Regions from separate parts of the Enteractinococcus fodinae genome, predicted to be linked through region 2. Evidence: riboswitches for the same ligand, from Rfam matches in the RefSeq annotation. Region 2 holds a riboswitch; the other holds the start of a gene.
What was found. A riboswitch is a leader RNA that binds a small molecule or an ion and turns the genes downstream of it on or off. The one in region 2 is predicted to bind S-adenosylmethionine.
Positions count from the first base shown of each region.

Region 1: another riboswitch for S-adenosylmethionine. It lies ahead of J2S62_RS10460 (ABC transporter ATP-binding protein); the one in region 2 lies ahead of J2S62_RS02350 (flavin reductase family protein).

Region 1 is NZ_JAVDYJ010000001.1:2,242,312-2,250,319, forward strand. Features, by position in the region: gene J2S62_RS10435 (MsnO8 family LLM class oxidoreductase) at 1-734, shown strand, start outside; gene J2S62_RS10440 (MarR family winged helix-turn-helix transcriptional regulator) at 747-1,244, opposite strand; gene J2S62_RS10445 (aldo/keto reductase) at 1,348-2,289, shown strand; gene J2S62_RS10450 (SDR family oxidoreductase) at 2,373-3,473, shown strand; gene J2S62_RS10455 (LLM class flavin-dependent oxidoreductase) at 3,546-4,952, opposite strand; SAM riboswitch class I at 4,946-5,034, opposite strand; SAM riboswitch class I at 5,314-5,402, shown strand; gene J2S62_RS10460 (ABC transporter ATP-binding protein) at 5,412-6,206, shown strand; gene J2S62_RS10465 (aliphatic sulfonate ABC transporter substrate-binding protein) at 6,210-7,181, shown strand; gene J2S62_RS10470 (ABC transporter permease) at 7,185-8,008, shown strand, end outside.
Region 2 is NZ_JAVDYJ010000001.1:511,956-519,963, forward strand. Features, by position in the region: gene J2S62_RS02330 (MFS transporter) at 1-113, shown strand, start outside; gene J2S62_RS02335 (hypothetical protein) at 114-1,223, opposite strand; gene J2S62_RS02340 (cold-shock protein) at 1,220-1,435, opposite strand; gene J2S62_RS02345 (RNA-binding S4 domain-containing protein) at 1,726-2,094, opposite strand; gene J2S62_RS02350 (flavin reductase family protein) at 2,101-2,634, opposite strand; SAM riboswitch class IV at 2,673-2,795, opposite strand; gene hisD (histidinol dehydrogenase) at 2,850-4,157, opposite strand; gene J2S62_RS02360 (mechanosensitive ion channel family protein) at 4,216-5,826, shown strand; gene J2S62_RS02365 (O-acetyl-ADP-ribose deacetylase) at 5,823-6,338, opposite strand; gene J2S62_RS02370 (universal stress protein) at 6,342-6,764, opposite strand; gene J2S62_RS02375 (MBL fold metallo-hydrolase) at 6,768-7,616, opposite strand; gene J2S62_RS02380 (glutathione S-transferase family protein) at 7,629-8,008, shown strand, end outside.

The DNA of each region.
Region 1 (8,008 bases), 1.7 Mb from region 2:
AACAGATTGGTACTTTGCAAGCACTGTATGGCACTCGCATCGACGCCGGTCTGGGGGCGTCCGTGGGCTTTACCAAGCCCGTTCGCGAGGCCCTGCGTCACAATACCAACGCCAAAGAGCACTTCTTTGACGATGTCGATGAGGTCCTTGACTACCTCGATGGCACTGCCGCCATTACCGCATATCCCCAGGACGAATCCCGCACGGAACTGCATGTGCTCACTAGTGGCGGCTCAACTGAATTTGCCGCAACCCGGGGTATGGGGCTGGTCCTTGGCGGCCCATCAGTGACTCGCGGGCTAACATCCCCTGGAGAGCGCTCCCCCGTTGCAGCACAGTACCGTGAACAATTCGTGGCGGCGACGTCGCGCAATCAACGGCCACACGTCATCGCGTCGGTCAATGTCGCCACGGCGGATTCCACCTCCGCAGCCCAGCAGCTCGTCTTATCCGAAGCCTGGGCGCTGACTCAATCCAGAACTACCGGGGTGTTCGGCCCCTTAGAAGACCCCGCCACGATTGATCTTTCAGCCCTGTCCGCTCAACAGCAGCGGCGACTCGATAGAGCATTAGAGTCCACGATTTATGGCACACCAGATGAGGTCATGGAACAGCTCGAAGCGGTGGTGGCCTACACCCAAGCCGACGAGATCATGGTGACCGGTAATATCTGGGATCCAGCGGCGCAGCTGACCTCTGATCAGTTACTGATAGAAGCCTGGCTCGCCCGCTAAATCCGGAGGCTTTTATCGACCTTTTGGTGGGCCAGTGACTTCGCCGTGCGGCGAGACGGCTTCGGCAACACGGGCTGCTGTCTCCCCCAGCGCCCGGGCTTGCTCTTCCGTGAGCTGGTCAAAAATGGCCTGCTGGACCGCTTCGACGTGACCCGGGGCGATTTCTTCGACCTTGTCCCAGCCAGCGTCGGTCAGCACCCCGAGGGTATACCGACCGTCTTCAGGATCCACAATGCGCTCGACCCAGCCTGCCTTCATCATCCGGGAGATGACGCGCGACAAATGCGAGAGCGTCATGTTCGCAATCCCGGCCAACTCACTGAGGCGAATCGACCGATTCGGCGCTTCTGAGATTTGCGACAGCGCGTAATACTCATACAGACTCAGCCCCGAGTCCTCACGCAATTGCTGGTCGAGCTTGGTGGGCAACCACGTCATCAGCGACCACACTGCTCGCCACGTAAAGTCTTGTTCCTCATTGAGCCAGCGAATTTCAGATGCGTCAGTCATACCCTCAGCTTACATGACTTGCTATGGCAACTGACTGCAGCTAGGTTAGTTTCCATGACAAGTCATCATTCCGGCTTGCACCAGATGTTTCCAAGGAGCTCATATGACCCGCATTCCCCGTACCGGTCTCGATATCTTCCCGCTCAACCTTGGCGGTAACACTTTTGGCTGGACATCGGATCGCGATGCATCCTTTGCCGTCTTGGATGCCTTTGTGGAGGCCGGCGGGAACTTCATCGACACCGCAGATCTATACTCCGTATGGGCCGAGGGCCATGAAGGTGGCGAGTCGGAGACGATTATCGGCCAATGGCTGACCGCTCGCGGCAACCGCGACAAAGTCATCATTGCCACCAAGGTCGGCGGACTCCCAACGCGTCCAGGACTGAGCGTAGAAAACGTCGAAGCTGCCTTGACGGAATCCCTGAAGCGTCTTCAGACCGATCACGTCGACTTGTACTACGCCCATTATGATGACGAAAATGTTGCCATTGTGGACCAAGTGCGTCACGCTCACAGTCTCGTGGAGTCCGGCAAAGTCAAGCACCTAGCCCTGTCGAACTACGCGCCGGAACGTATGCGCGAATGGTTCGAAACCGCAAAAGCCGAGGGCCTGACCTTACCGGTTGCGATTCAGCCACAATACAACCTGTTGCATCGTAAAGACTATGAACAAGGGTATGGTCCAATCGCCCAAGAATTCGAAGCCGCCGTCTTCCCGTACTTCGCACTGGCTTCGGGCGTGCTGACCGGCAAGTACCGCTCGAAAGCCGACATCGAAGGCAAAGCTCGCCAAGGTTTCGCCGAGGATCTCATTACCGATGACGCCCTGCACGTTGTGGACGCCATCGTGGAGATCGCTGAGGCTCGTGGGGTCGAGCCAGCTACAGTCTCCCTGGCGTGGCTTCTGGCCAAGGGCGTGACCGCTCCGGTTGCTTCGGCTTCTGCCCCGGACCAGCTGCCAGCTCTGATGGCCATCGCAGATCTGAAACTCACCGACGAGGAAGTTCACCAGCTCGATACGGCCTCCCAGCCGTTCGCCTAAGCTTCGATTCTCGACTCACGACGCATAGTGCGAGGGCGGCTGCCGCAGGGTAGCCGCCCTCGTTATACAGAAGGAATTCTTTGATGACATCCACGGTCGGATTAAATTTGACTGACTTGCCAGCCCACCCAGGAACGGTCTTCGTCGCCGGGGACGGTGGTCTGTTGGGCAGTTACGCTGCCGAGTTGTACCACCAGCTTGGGTGGACGGTCCACGGGGTGAGCCGTCGAGCGCTCCCCGAGGTCCCATGGGTCCACCACCGCGCTGACTTACTCGATGAACAGGCTGTTAGTGAACTGGCCCAAGTCGAAGGGCTAGCCGAGGTGACCCACTTGGTTTTCGGCGCATACATTGAACGTGACACCGATGCGGAACTCATCGAAATCAACGATGCGTTGTTAGAAAATACCTTAGAGGTGCTCCGGCAGGCCGGAGCGAACCTGAAACACGTGACGATCTATCAGGGCGGAAAAGCCTACGGGCACCACCTCGGGTTTTTCAATACCCCTGCCAAAGAATCAGACCCGCGACTCATCGGGCCGCATTTCTACTACACGCAAGAAGACCTCCTGCGCCAACGCGCACAAGAACGGGGTTTCGATTTCACGGTGCTGCGTCCCGAGGGCGTGACCGGGTACGCGACCGGCAACCCCATGAACCTGTTGTTAGTCATCGGGGTCTATGCGGCCATCAGTAAAGAGCTTGGGTTACCCTTGCGCTTCCCAGGCACCCGGACAGCCTACGACGTGCTCTACCAAACCACCGATGCCCAACTGTTAGCCCGAGCCACCGTGTGGGCGGGTGGGACAAAAACGGCTGCCGGCCAGGTCTTTAACGTCACCAATGGCGATCAGTTCCGCTGGTCACAACTCTGGCCGCGGTTCGCCGAGCATTTCGGCATGGCCTACGCCCCACCCCAACAGATGTCGTTAACCGAAACCATGCCGGCATTGGCCGAAATCTGGGACAGACTGGTGCACCGCCACGACCTGCAACCCACCCCGTATCACGAGTTAGTCGGGTGGGGTGTTGGAGATTTCTTATTCCAGCACGAAGCTGACAACATCACCTCGACCGTGAAGATCCGTCAGGCGGGTTTCGCCGATGCTCTCGATACTGAAACGCGTTTATTGGAACTCTTTGATCAGCTGGTGGAACAAAAAGTTCTGCCGCCATTGCGGTAGTGCGCGCGACAAAACGCCCACAACCAGCATGCTGGTTGTGGGCGTTTTCGCATTCTAGTCCCTGAACGGGTGTTAGACCAGTGAGCTGGCCCCGAGCTTATAGCTGGCACCAACGTGGGTCTCGGGGAGGTGGTCGCCCTGGCCGAAGAGTTTATGGCGCAGGGTGCCCTCGGAGTATTCGGTCTTGTAGCGGCCGCGTTCCTGGAGTTCTGGGACAACGTATTCAACGATGTCTTCGAAGGTTCCCGGGGTGATGTGGTAGGCCAGGTTGAAACCATCGACGTCGGTTTCGTCCTGGATCCTGATAAGCTCTTCTGCAACCGTGGCGCCGGATCCGATCAGGACCGGTCCGAAACCACCGACACCAACCCATTCGGCGAGTTTACGAACGGTCCATTCTTCGCCGTCGCCGGAAGCCCTGCGGAAGGTTTCGGCAGCCGATTGGATTGCATTGGATTCGATGTGGCCGATGGGAGCATCCAAATCATATTTGGAAAAGTCGGTGCCCATCCAACCTGACATCAGCGACAGCGCGCCTTCAACATCGGCATACTGGGCAAGATCCCGGTACTTCTCCTGTGCTTCGGCATCCGTTGCACCGGTGACAACGGTCTGCATCCCAAAGACTCTCATGTCATACGGGTCGCGGCCGGCTTCGACCAGTGCCGCACGGGTTTTGGCGATTGACTCGCCCAGCAATTCTGGGGTCGGTGAGTTCATAAAGGTGGCTTCGGCATGTTTGGCACTAAAAACACGCCCACGGGTCGAGGCGCCGGCCTGATAGATGACCGGGGTGCGCTGTGGCGACGGTTCGGTCACCGCTGCACCTGGTACCCGGAAGAATTCGCCTTCGTGAGCAATGTTGTGAACTTTGGTGAAGTCGGTGAAGACGCCTGATTCGCGGTCGAATTGCACCGCATCGTCTTCCCATGACCCTTCGAGGAGTTTGTAGATGACTTCGAGGTATTCATCCGCGTGGTCATAGCGACGATCGTGTTCCATCTGATCGTCGTTACCCATGTTGCGGGCCGCCGATGGGAGGTAACCGGTCACAACGTTCCAGCCCACGCGGCCGTTGGTGAGGTGATCCAGGGTGGCCAGGCGACGAGCGAATGGGAAAGGGTGCTCATAGGCGGTGCCGGCTGTAACCCCGAAACCGAGGTGCTTGGTCACGGCAGCCATGGCAGAGACCAGCAGGAAGGGGTCGTTGACGGGCACCTGCGCACCCGAGGTCAGTGCAGCATTGGAGTTGCCACCGTAAATATCGTAGGGCCCAAGAACATCGGCGATGAAGAGCCCATCGAACAGCCCTTTTTCTAGCGTCTGGGCCAGATCGGTCCAGTAGGACAGCTTATTGTAGTCTCGGGACTGGTCTTGCGGGTGGCGCCATAGGCCTGGTGATTGGTGTCCGACACAGTTCATGTCGAAAGCGTTGAAGAGGATTTGACGTTGTGATGCCACGATGAATGCTCCTTCCATCGGTTCTGGCGGTAGCACCTTCCCACACGGGTGGTTGCTGCGGCGTCGTCGAGCCAGATCTCTTAGCCGCTCTGGATGGTTACAGCTACCGATTCAAACACATTTGTCCCCAAGATTGCCAGTCGAATCGTCATATTGTTGCCTTGTGTTCGCTCCCCGAATCGTACACCCTAGTCAGCTATCAGTAACGTCGGCAGAAAACACTCACGGAGTTCATTCCCTGCCTTCGGGATAGTGGAGCAGGGCTGTCCCCCATCCACGGCAACGGTCGGTTCGCTCCGAACATGCCATTGTCCAGTAGGCAACGCACCGTAACAATAATTTTCCTTTTGACCCATGATCAGCATAGGATCGTTGAACGTAACCATCCAGAGCGACTGAGAGACTTGGCTCAGTGAAGTCGCAGCAACCACCCGAAGGGCAGGTGCTAACGCCAAGACTCGATGGAGTGATTTTTTCATGACGCTCACAGCATCCAGTCCTGCAGTAGTCTGCCGCAATGTCGGCCGAGCCTTCGGTACCAACGGCACCACCCGCCAGATCTTGACTGACATCAACCTCGAGGTCGCACCCGGAGAGATCATTGCCATCATCGGTGCCTCCGGGTCCGGAAAATCCACCTTGCTACGTGCCCTGGGCGGGTTGGATGTCGGATGCACCGGCCAGGTGCACATCCAAGACACTCCCGTGGCCGAATTCGATCCACGGTGTGCCATCGGGTTCCAAGAACCCCGACTGATGCCCTGGGCGAGCGTGGCGGACAACGTTGCCCTGGGACTACCCGACGGAACGGGCAAAGCTGCTGGCAAACACCGCGTCGATGAGCTCTTGCAGCTTGTCGGTTTGGAGCACGCAGCCGATCATCGCCCGCGGGAAATCTCCGGCGGCATGGCCCAACGCGCTTCCTTGGCACGTGCGATGGCCCGCGACCCCGAAATCCTGTTGTTAGATGAGCCCTTTGGTGCCCTCGACGCGTTGACACGCATCAAAATGCAGCAACTGCTGTTGGACGTACATGCCAAAACCGGTACCACCACAGTGATGGTCACCCATGATGTTGACGAAGCCTTGCTGCTGTCAGATCGCATCATCCTGTTGGATCACACCCCGCACATCGAAGGCGCGACGATTGCCAATATTTTCACTCCACCCGTACCTCGGCCACGCGCCAGCCATGACCCCGCACTAGTTTCGTTACGGGAGCAACTGCTGACCGGTTTGGGCGTACAACCACTTGCATCTTCGAAAGGCTAACTCATGTTACTTCCACGCAAAACACTTCCCGCTGCAATCCTGGCCGGAGCGCTGGCACTGACCGGATGCGCCGGAGAAAACGCTGACGCCGGTGAGACCGAATCGCTGCGCATCGACTACGCCACCTACAATCCCTTGTCGCTGATCATCAAAGACCAAGGCTGGTTGGAAGAAGAACTTGATGGCGAGGTTGAATGGGTCTTTTCTGCTGGCTCGAACCGCGCCAATGAAAACCTGCGCGCCGAGGCTATCGATGTCGGCTCTACTGCAGGCTCAGCTGCCCTACTATCCCGTTCAACCGGGACACCCATTCAGACCATTAGCGTCGTTGGCAACGTCGAATGGACCGCACTGGTCGTTCCAGAAGACTCCGCGATCGACACCGTAGAGGATCTTGCCGGGCACTCGGTTGCGGCCACCCGTGGCACCGACCCGTACTTCTTCCTCGTTCAAGCCCTAGAGGAAGCCGGCCTTGAGCTGTCGGAGGTCGAGGTGCAAAACGTCCAGCACGCTGACGGGTTCACCGCCTTGAATAACGGCTCCGTTGAGGCCTGGGCCGGACTTGATCCAATCATGGCCGGAGGTGAAGACTCGACCGAGTTCTTACTCCGTGATGTAGATCTGAACACCTACTCGTTTGTGAACGCGACCGAATCGTTTATCGAGGACTCTCCAGAGGTTGCCCAGCTCGTGGTCGATACATATGAGCGTGCCCGCGACTGGGCGTTAGAGAATCCCGAAGAAACCGCAGAGCTGCTGGCCGAGGAAGCTGAAATCGACCTCGATGTTGCCACCATCGTGATCGAAGAACGCTCTGGTTTCGATATCAGCCCCGTACCCGGTGAAGATCAGGCCCAGGTGTTGGCTAATATCGCACCGATTTTCGTTACTTCGGGAGACGTTGACAACCAAGAAACCGTTGACGAAGCCCTCGAGACGCTGTTCGCGCCCGAGTTCGCCCAGAATGCGGAGTAATCCATGACCGCGATCGACCACTCCGAAGTCGCCAGTAAACGCCAGCCCCCAACACCCAGTGACACGCCGATCACCCCGGCCCCCGCCACGGACAAGCCAAGACTGCTAGACCGCAAAGGCGTCAAACCCGCCGTGGGGTTCCTGGTGCCCCTTGTCCTGCTGATCGCCTGGTGGGCGGTTACTGACGCCGGAGTCTTTACTCCCGTGCAGTTACCGTCTCCCTCTGCAGTGATCGAGGCTACCGTGGGCCTCATCCAGCGCGGTGACCTGTGGCTACACATCGGAATCTCGGTACAACGGGTCCTGATCGGTTTTGCAATCGGTGCGGTGTTAGGCATGATCTTTGGTGCCGTCCTGGGCCTGTCCCGGTGGGCTGACGCACTGCTGACGCCCCTGTTGGGTGCACTCCGGGCGGTCCCATCGCTGGCCTGGGTTCCGCTGCTGATTCTGTGGATGCAGATCGGCGAGGATTCCAAAGTCACGCTGATCGCTATCGGTGCGTTTTTCCCGGTCTTTACCACCCTGTATGCCGGCCTGCAGCATGTGGACCCACACCTGGTCGAAGCCGGGCGGGCCTTCGGATATAAAGGTGTTCGACTGTTCAAAACCGTCCAACTGCCCGCTGTCGTTCCCTCGATCTTCTCCGGACTACGACTAGCACTGGCCCAGGCTTGGTTGTTCCTGGTGGCCGCCGAACTCATTGCCTCTTCAATGGGGCTTGGGTTCTTACTCACCGATTCGCAAAATAATGGTCGCACTGATCGACTGATCCTGGCGATCATTCTGTTGGCCGTACTCGGTAAACTCACTGATACCCTGCTGGGCCT
Region 2 (8,008 bases):
TGGGTCCTGCCGGTGGGATATGGTTTGCCTGCGCGATTCTTGGAATCTCTGGGGCAGAACGACTGTTGAATAAGCGCACCGGACCGGAACCCAATGCTGCCCAGGAGAACTGACTAGTGGTTGCGTCTATAGCGATTCAAGGCCCACCAGAGCACAGCTCCGATGCCGACGGCGCTTGTCAGTCCACCCAGTAGCCACCAGGAACGCTGACCTGAGTCGCGTTCTTGTGGCGCAGCACTTTCAACCTGGCTCCCGGTTGGTGTTCGGTCGGCATGGCCGGGGGACGACAATTGGGCTTTGATCGCATCGAGTTCGTCCTCAGAAATAGGCGGGAGCGTCTCAAGTTCGGAAGCTTGTTCATCTGCATCGCGGGGACCGGGCATGACCAGCGGTGAACCCCGATGCGATTGCATACCGAATATCTCGGGCAGTAAGTACCGCGGGCTTTCGGCGAGCGGGCGAATTTCACGAGGGCCCCGCCGTTCGGTGTCAGCGGCACTGAGGTCTTCTGACGGTGTCGTTGTGGCCGTTGGTGATGGGGACGGTGTCGATGCTGGTGGTGGAGCATAGGGCGTGGGCGGTGCGCTCGCGATCGGCGGTTGCGGGGTGGTGGGGGTGCTCGGCGTCATCGCCGGTGCACTGGGCGGTGTCGGAGAGGCCATATTGGGTGAAGGTGACCGTGACGGCGTCGGTTGCGGCGTGGTAGAAGGCGGCTCCGGTGGGACAGTTGGTGACGGAGAAGCTGTTTCATCGGGGGACTCTTCATCGGAGGACTCCGGAGAAGCTCCGTCGTTAGTCGGCTGTTCAGTGGTCTCCGATTCAGGCTCCTCCGGGATACCCGGAATAGCTACCTCGCAATATGTCCTTTGTCTGTTTTGTTCATCCCAGCCTTCGACGAGGACGAGAAGGTCCGTCTCGGAGCGAGGCACCACAATCGAGGTCTGGTCTATCCTGTCGAAATCCACGTGCTCATCGTCATCCTCGATGACTGCAAGATCTTCCAGTGTCTCCAGGTGTTCAGATTCGATCGTGACGGCGTCATCGGTTGTGTCGATGATATCGCAAGACATCTGGCCGCCCGGAGTCTCTTCTGCAGAAGGCTCCTCGGTCACCACGGATGAAGATGGGTCAGGAGACTCCGCCGTCGCGTACGCTGCACTGGCGGGCCCGAAGGCAAACAGGCCGATGGCCGCTAAGAAGCCCGCTCCAATGGCGAGCCTCATGACGCCGTAGAAACTTTCTGGGCGATCGGTCCGCGGTCGCTTGCGGCGATGACGTAGTGCACCTGCTGGCCTTCTTCAAGTCGACGGAAGCCGGTTTGGTCAATGCCGGTGTGGTGGACGAAAACATCCCCCGATGCGTCATCGGGGGTAATGAAGCCGTATCCTTTTTCGATATTGAACCATTTAACGGTGCCGGTCTGCCGATCAGACATGGATAAATTCTCATTTCTGGTAATCAGGTATCAACACGGGCCGACGTGCATTTTCTACCAGACCACAGGCTAGTGGATCACGGGCTTATTGGGAAACTCATTGGGCATACTTATAGATCAACGCAAGATTCACAACGTGAGATTTCGTCATGAAAAATCCCGCCGCCTGATGAAAGGGGTTCATCTGGCGGCGGGATTACAACATCACTCGCACCTTGAAGAGGTACCTCTAGTGTAATAAAGGTTATTTTAAACTATCCGAACGCCAGCTGTGAACTTCCTGGATGCTTTTATTGACTGTTGTATCCGCGCAACCGGTCGAGCTGTCGGCGTTCCTTCTTCGTCGGTCGACCCGTCCCGCGTTCACGCTTGGGGACGGCGACCAGGTGCCGTGGGATCGGTGCGGGGGAGTGGTCGATGTAGTGCTTGATGGCCACCGGGTATCCCACGCGTTTCTCCAACAGGCCGGTGACTTCGATGATCCGTTCGCGGCCGGGCTGGCGGAAGGTGATCGTCTGGCCAACCCGGAGTTTATGGGATGGTTTGACGGGTTCCCCGTCGACTTTGATTTTGCCGCCTTTGACCGCAGTACTCGCCGCTGAGCGGGTTTTGAACAGCCGCACAGCGTGGAGCCAGATATCGACGCGAACTGCATCCATGGCAGGTTAGTGGTCCCGAATATTGCGGAATTGTGATTTATGGAAGACCAGCGGTTCGTGAATGTCCGTGAAGTCCGCCAGGTTATGGACTTCTAAGAGGGCCACGATGTGGTCACCGGCGGGAAACTCACCGTACACCGAGGTTTCCAACCACAGCGCTGACTCTTCAACGAAGATTGCGTCGTCGTTGGTAGCGGTGTGCAGCCCGGCGAACCGGTCCGAGCCCTTGGCGGCCATTTGACGGGCGATCAGTCCCTGACCTTCACCAAGAATCGATACACCGATGCGGCGAGTCTCGCGCAGTAGCGGCCAGGTGGCCGAAGTGTTCTGCACGGCCACAGAGACCAGCGGTGGATCCAAGGAGACACCGACGGTGAATGAGGAAGCAACCATGCCCTGCGGGTTACCGTGCGCATCATATGAGGCGAGCGCCGCCACACCCGAGGGGAATTGCCCAAAGGCACTGCGTAGGGACAGCGGTGAAATGTCGTCGGTGAGCTTGGTGGTCTGCAGGTTACGGGCTTGCAAAGTTGAGGTCACAATCTTGCCTTCGAAGGTTGGCGCTCGAGGGCGCTCGAACGCTGTACTTGCCAGACACGGGGTCTTCCGTGCGGCCGAATCATCACCTGGGGCACCCCACTACAACGTGGGAGGGTTGCCGTCTTACAGCCAGGGCTAAATAGTCGTAAGAGCTCGTGATTCTGCAGATAAGACTAACCTATTTTGCATACGGGGCAAAGTAGAGATTGTCACATTTATTCAAACCGGTAGCGGATGGCTTCGGCGTGGGCGTGTAAGCCTTCTGATTGCGCCAGTCTCTGAATTCCGGGCGCCAACGGTTCCAGACCGGCCTTGTCGTAGCGGATGCGTTGCTGGAGGCGTAAGAACGAGACGGTGTTGAGGCCAGAAGAAAACCGAGCGGTCCCCGAGGTGGGCAGGACGTGGTTGGATCCGGCGGAGTAATCTCCCAGCGGAACCGGCGCATATGGACCCAAAAATACTGCACCGGCGTGCGTAATCTGCTCGAGTACCGCTTCGTTGTCTTTGGTTTGGATTTCTAAGTGTTCGGTGGCGATCGCATTGGTCACGTCGATGGCTTCTTCCAGGGTGCTCACGACCAGTGCGCCCGACTGTTGGCCGGTCAGGGCCTCCCGAATCTGGTCTTCCAACACGGCTCCGGGCACTTGCTGTTCTATCTGTGCCACGACGGCTTCGGCGAAGTCCATTGAGGTGGTGACCAAGACGGATGCGGCCAGCGGATCGTGCTCGGATTGCGAGATCAAGTCGGCCGCAACCCAGGCCGGGTTGGCGGTCTCATCGGCCAACACCAGGATTTCGGAGGGGCCTGCCACCGCGTCGATGCCGACCTTGCCAAAGAACGCCTGTTTGGCCGCGGCCACATACACATTGCCCGGGCCGGTAATCAGGTCCACGGGCTCACACACGGTTGCTCCGGAAGCGTCGCTGACACCCAACGCGAGCATCGCGATGGCTTGGGCCCCGCCGGTGGCATAGACCTCTTCGACACCCAGCAGTTTGCACGCCGCCAGGATGGTCGGGTGGGGGAGACCGTTGAAGTCGGCCTGCGGTGGCGAGGTGATGGCGATGCCGGGGACGCCGGCGGCCTGGGCGGGAACCACGTTCATGATGACCGACGACGGGTAGACGGCTCGTCCGCCGGGAACATACAGACCCACGCGCTGGATGGGAACCCAGTGATTCTCCACGGTGGCGCCATCAGCCAGCGGTACCACGGTGTCCGGGGGCAGCTGTGCGGCGTGGACTGCCCGTGCCCGGGCGATGGATTCTTCTAGCGCATCGCGAACATCAGCCTCGAGTTTCTCGAGGGCTTGCGTCATGGCATGCTCGGGGACGCGCAGGTTGTCAGGCCGTACCCCATCGAACTGTTCGGTGAAGTCTAAGACTGCTTCCGCGCCACGGGCTTTGACCTGATCAATGATGGGTTCCACGACGGCCGACGCATCAGAAATCTCGAGTTTGGCGCGCGGCATCACGGTTGCAGGATCAAAGGTGGTGGGGCGCAAATCGGTGATGTGAAGCATGCCTGTTAGTGTATCGGTTTTCAGGATTAGTTCAGATCGCGCTGAGAGGATGGTGCCTATGTTGCGTCACGAAACCGAAGAGGCCCCGGCTGACCCGTCCGAGGGGCCGTCAATGCCCAATGTTGAAGAAGCAGTTCCCGAGGATGTTCAAAACTCGGCATTAGAAAATATTGATTCGCTGGGCCCCATATTTGGTGCCAGCTTGAACATCGCTATTGGGGCGCTGGCGGGGTTCGCGTTGACGGCCGTGGTCGCCCTGGCCGCAGGCTTCGTGCTCCGCCGACGCAAACGCATGCGCTCGCATCTGAAGATTTTGTTGACGCCTGCATTTACCGCCATGGTGTTTCTTGGTGCTCGGGTCGGGTTAGAACTCTCCGGTCGGGATCTTCGACTCTATGACCTCTTAGCGTTCTTACTGTTGATCGGAACTGCCTCAGGGTTCGCCTGGTTAGCGCTTCGGGTCGTCAATGTTATTGAGCGCCGCGTGGAGCTGCAATATGACGAGGTCACCGCCGCCGATCGGCGTGGCCGCCGGATCAAAACCCAGATGCAACTTATCAAGCGGGTGCTCCATACGGCCATCATTGTGGTGGCCGTGGCAGCCATTCTGTTGGCGATTCCGCAGGTTCGGGCGTTGGGGGCCGGGCTGTTAGCCTCGGCTGGTTTGGTATCCGTCGTGGCAGCACTGGCTGTTCAAACCACCTTGACCAACGTCTTTGCTGGCATGCAGTTGGCGTTTACCGACGCGATCCGAGTCGGAGACGTCGTCGTGATGGATGACTACTACGGCACCATTGAAGACATCACAATGTCGTATGTGGTGTTGAAAATCTGGGACGGTCGCCGGATTATCTACCCATCGTCGTATTTCACAACCACACCGTTTGAAAACTACACCCGCACCGGCACTGAAATTTCCGCCGGGATCGATTTCCATGTCGACTGGCGGGTGCCCGTCGACGCGCTGCGTTCCCGGTTGCGCGCGCTGCTGGAGTCGACGGACCTTTGGGACGGACGCGATATGTCTGTGCAGGTGCTGGACATCGCCGGTGATCGGGCCACGTTGCGCGCCGCGGTGTCTGCCCGCAACGCGGGAGATCTATGGGATTTACAGTGCCTGGTCCGGGAAGACTTTATCCGATTCATCTCTGAACAGCACCCAGAGGCCATGAACATCATGCGCATTGAGCAGACGCCTCCGCAGCGGCTTGAGTCTCAGACTGAGCCCAAGTCCGAGCAGACATCGGAGATAAAGCTCAAGCGCAGCAGAAAATCCTGGGATATGAACTCAGCCCCGCAGATCGATAAAGAGAAGGTGCGTTCTTGGCAGCACACCGAGCCCCCGGTCGAAATTGGGGTCTTTCCGACCGTGCCACGCAAAAACGCCGACGGGCTGGTAAAAACCGACCCGGATACCTCGCCGGTGCCCCTGACCCAACCCTCAGAGGATGGCTCAATGTACACCGGTTCGGTAGCGGCCATTGAACGTGGCGCAGATATGGCAGGCCCCGGTGAGGATGCTTATCGTAGTCGTGCGCAACGCACCGACGAAACTGAACTCGAAGAGCACACCCAGGACACCGCCCACGAGGAGAAGCATCCAGACGAGCGCCCAGTAGATGAGCGCTCTGTGGACGATCGCCCAGACGATGAAGAGAAGCCTCGCTAGTCCGCGAGCTGGGCGTCGTAGCGGGCCTTCATCTCTTCGGAGAACGGGACAAATATAACCCGTTCAACCGCAACCTGATCGGCCATCGAACGGACGGTCTCTACGGCTACTGCAACGGCATCGTCGTGGGGCCAACCGTACACACCGGCTGAAATCGTCGGGAAAGCTACGGATTTGGCGCCGAGCTCATCGGCGACTTCCAGGCTGCGTCGATACGCACTGATCAGTTGATCTCGCCGGTCAATGGTTTTGGCATACACCGGTCCAACAGTATGGATGACCCAACGGGCCGGGAGTTTTCCCGCAGTGGTCGCCACCGCATCTCCGGTAGCGAGCCCGTCGGGCACGGTGGTGGCTCGCAATTGCTTGGTGGCAGCTAAAATGTCTGGCCCGCCGGCCGAATGAATAGCACCGTCGACGCCGCCACCGCCGAGTAAAGATCGGTTGGCGGCGTTGACGATTGCATCGACCTCGACTTTGGTGATGTCACCTTGTTGTACCACGATCTCCACGGGTTACTCCTTGGCGTTAGATTCTACTGAGGTTTCTGGGACTTTGACCGAGACCACCGGTACGGGCAGCTCCCGGAGTAATTCATCGGCGACGGATCCCATCACGAACTTTGAGAATCCGGACCGTCTGGCCGCACCGATGACCACCATGTAGGGATCCAGTTCGGCCACCACATCTTTAAACTCATCGGTTGTGGACCGACCCCGGGAGTATTGTCGAAGCTCAGACGGGACCGAAAACTTCTCTAGATACTGTTCCAGCTGTTCGGCTTCGGCCCGAGTCAGCTGCGACTCAGCGCGATTTTCGGCCCCGGGGCCCGCGTTGATGACCACCACGCGTTTACCTAATTGCCCGGCCAGATCGAGTCCAAAGTCCAGGGCTGCACGCGCGGCGGGTGTCTCGGTGTATCCCACAATAATGGTCATGTATCAATCCTTTTCGTTGCGCAGTAGGTAGTCCAGGGTCGCTGCCAGGGTTTTCTTGGCCGGCCCGCGCACCATATCCGGCAGTTTCGGATACAGCCGCAGGGATAGATCGTGCACGACCACCGACTCCCAATCCACCGGCGTGATAATCGGTGGCAGATCCTGGATTAGCTCGCGAAGTTGGTCAACCCGCTCTAACCGGTGGGCACGGTATTCTTCGGCGGTCCGAGCCACCGAATCCAGTGTTGGTCCGTGTGCCGGGAGAACCGCGACCTGTCGTCCCCCACCCTCCAGGGCAGCCAGGAATGTCAGCGAGCTCAGGTAATCATCGAGGGTCCCATCCGGGTAGTCCAACATGGTGGTGCCTTCGCCCAAGATCGTGTCACCGGTCAGCACGGTCCCACCCGGATGCGGGGCCGCATTATCATCGGGGAGGAAAAATGACACCGAGTCAGATGTGTGTCCCGGTGTGGGCACGACTCGGATTTTTGTACCGGCGGCGTGGATGACCTCGTGAGCCACCAGGGGAGCGGCCTGGTCCGACCATTGCTGTTGAACGGCCCGAACCGGTGCGCCAAAGCGCTGTGTGAAGGCTTGCACCGCACCGGTGTGGTCGAGGTGGTGGTGGGTAATGAGGATGAGTTCTACGGTGCGGCCGTCGACGACTTCGGCGACGGCTTCGGCATGCGCCTCAGCTCCTTCGGCTAGCCCCGGGTCTACCACCACCGCCGTGTCGGATCCGGGGGCTGCGATGACATACGTGTTGGTACCGCTCAGGGTCATCCCGGAAGGATTGTCTTGGGTAATTCGGGTTGTGAACTGGCTACTAGCCATGATGGTTGATGAACTCATATGGTGAAGTCTATGGAACCTTCGACAAATTCTGGATACTCCACACCCGGTAAACCCTTTACCCGCGACACAAACTACATCAACGACCGTATTGTGGCAGACCCCGAAGCGCACCGGGCTGCCGAGGACTACGAGTACGACACCGTGGGCACGCTCACGACCGGATTAACCAAAGACGCCGAAGCCTGGCCGGTCGAAGCTGGCCGCTACCGGTTGGTCGCAGCACGGGCTTGCCCGTGGGCGAACCGCACCATCATCGTGCGCCGCCTGCTGGGACTCGAAGACGCGATCTCGCTGGGCACCCCGGGCCCGACCCACGACGAAAATTCATGGACTTTTGATCTCGATCCCGACGGAGTAGACCCGGTGCTGGGTTCAGCTCGGTTGCAGGA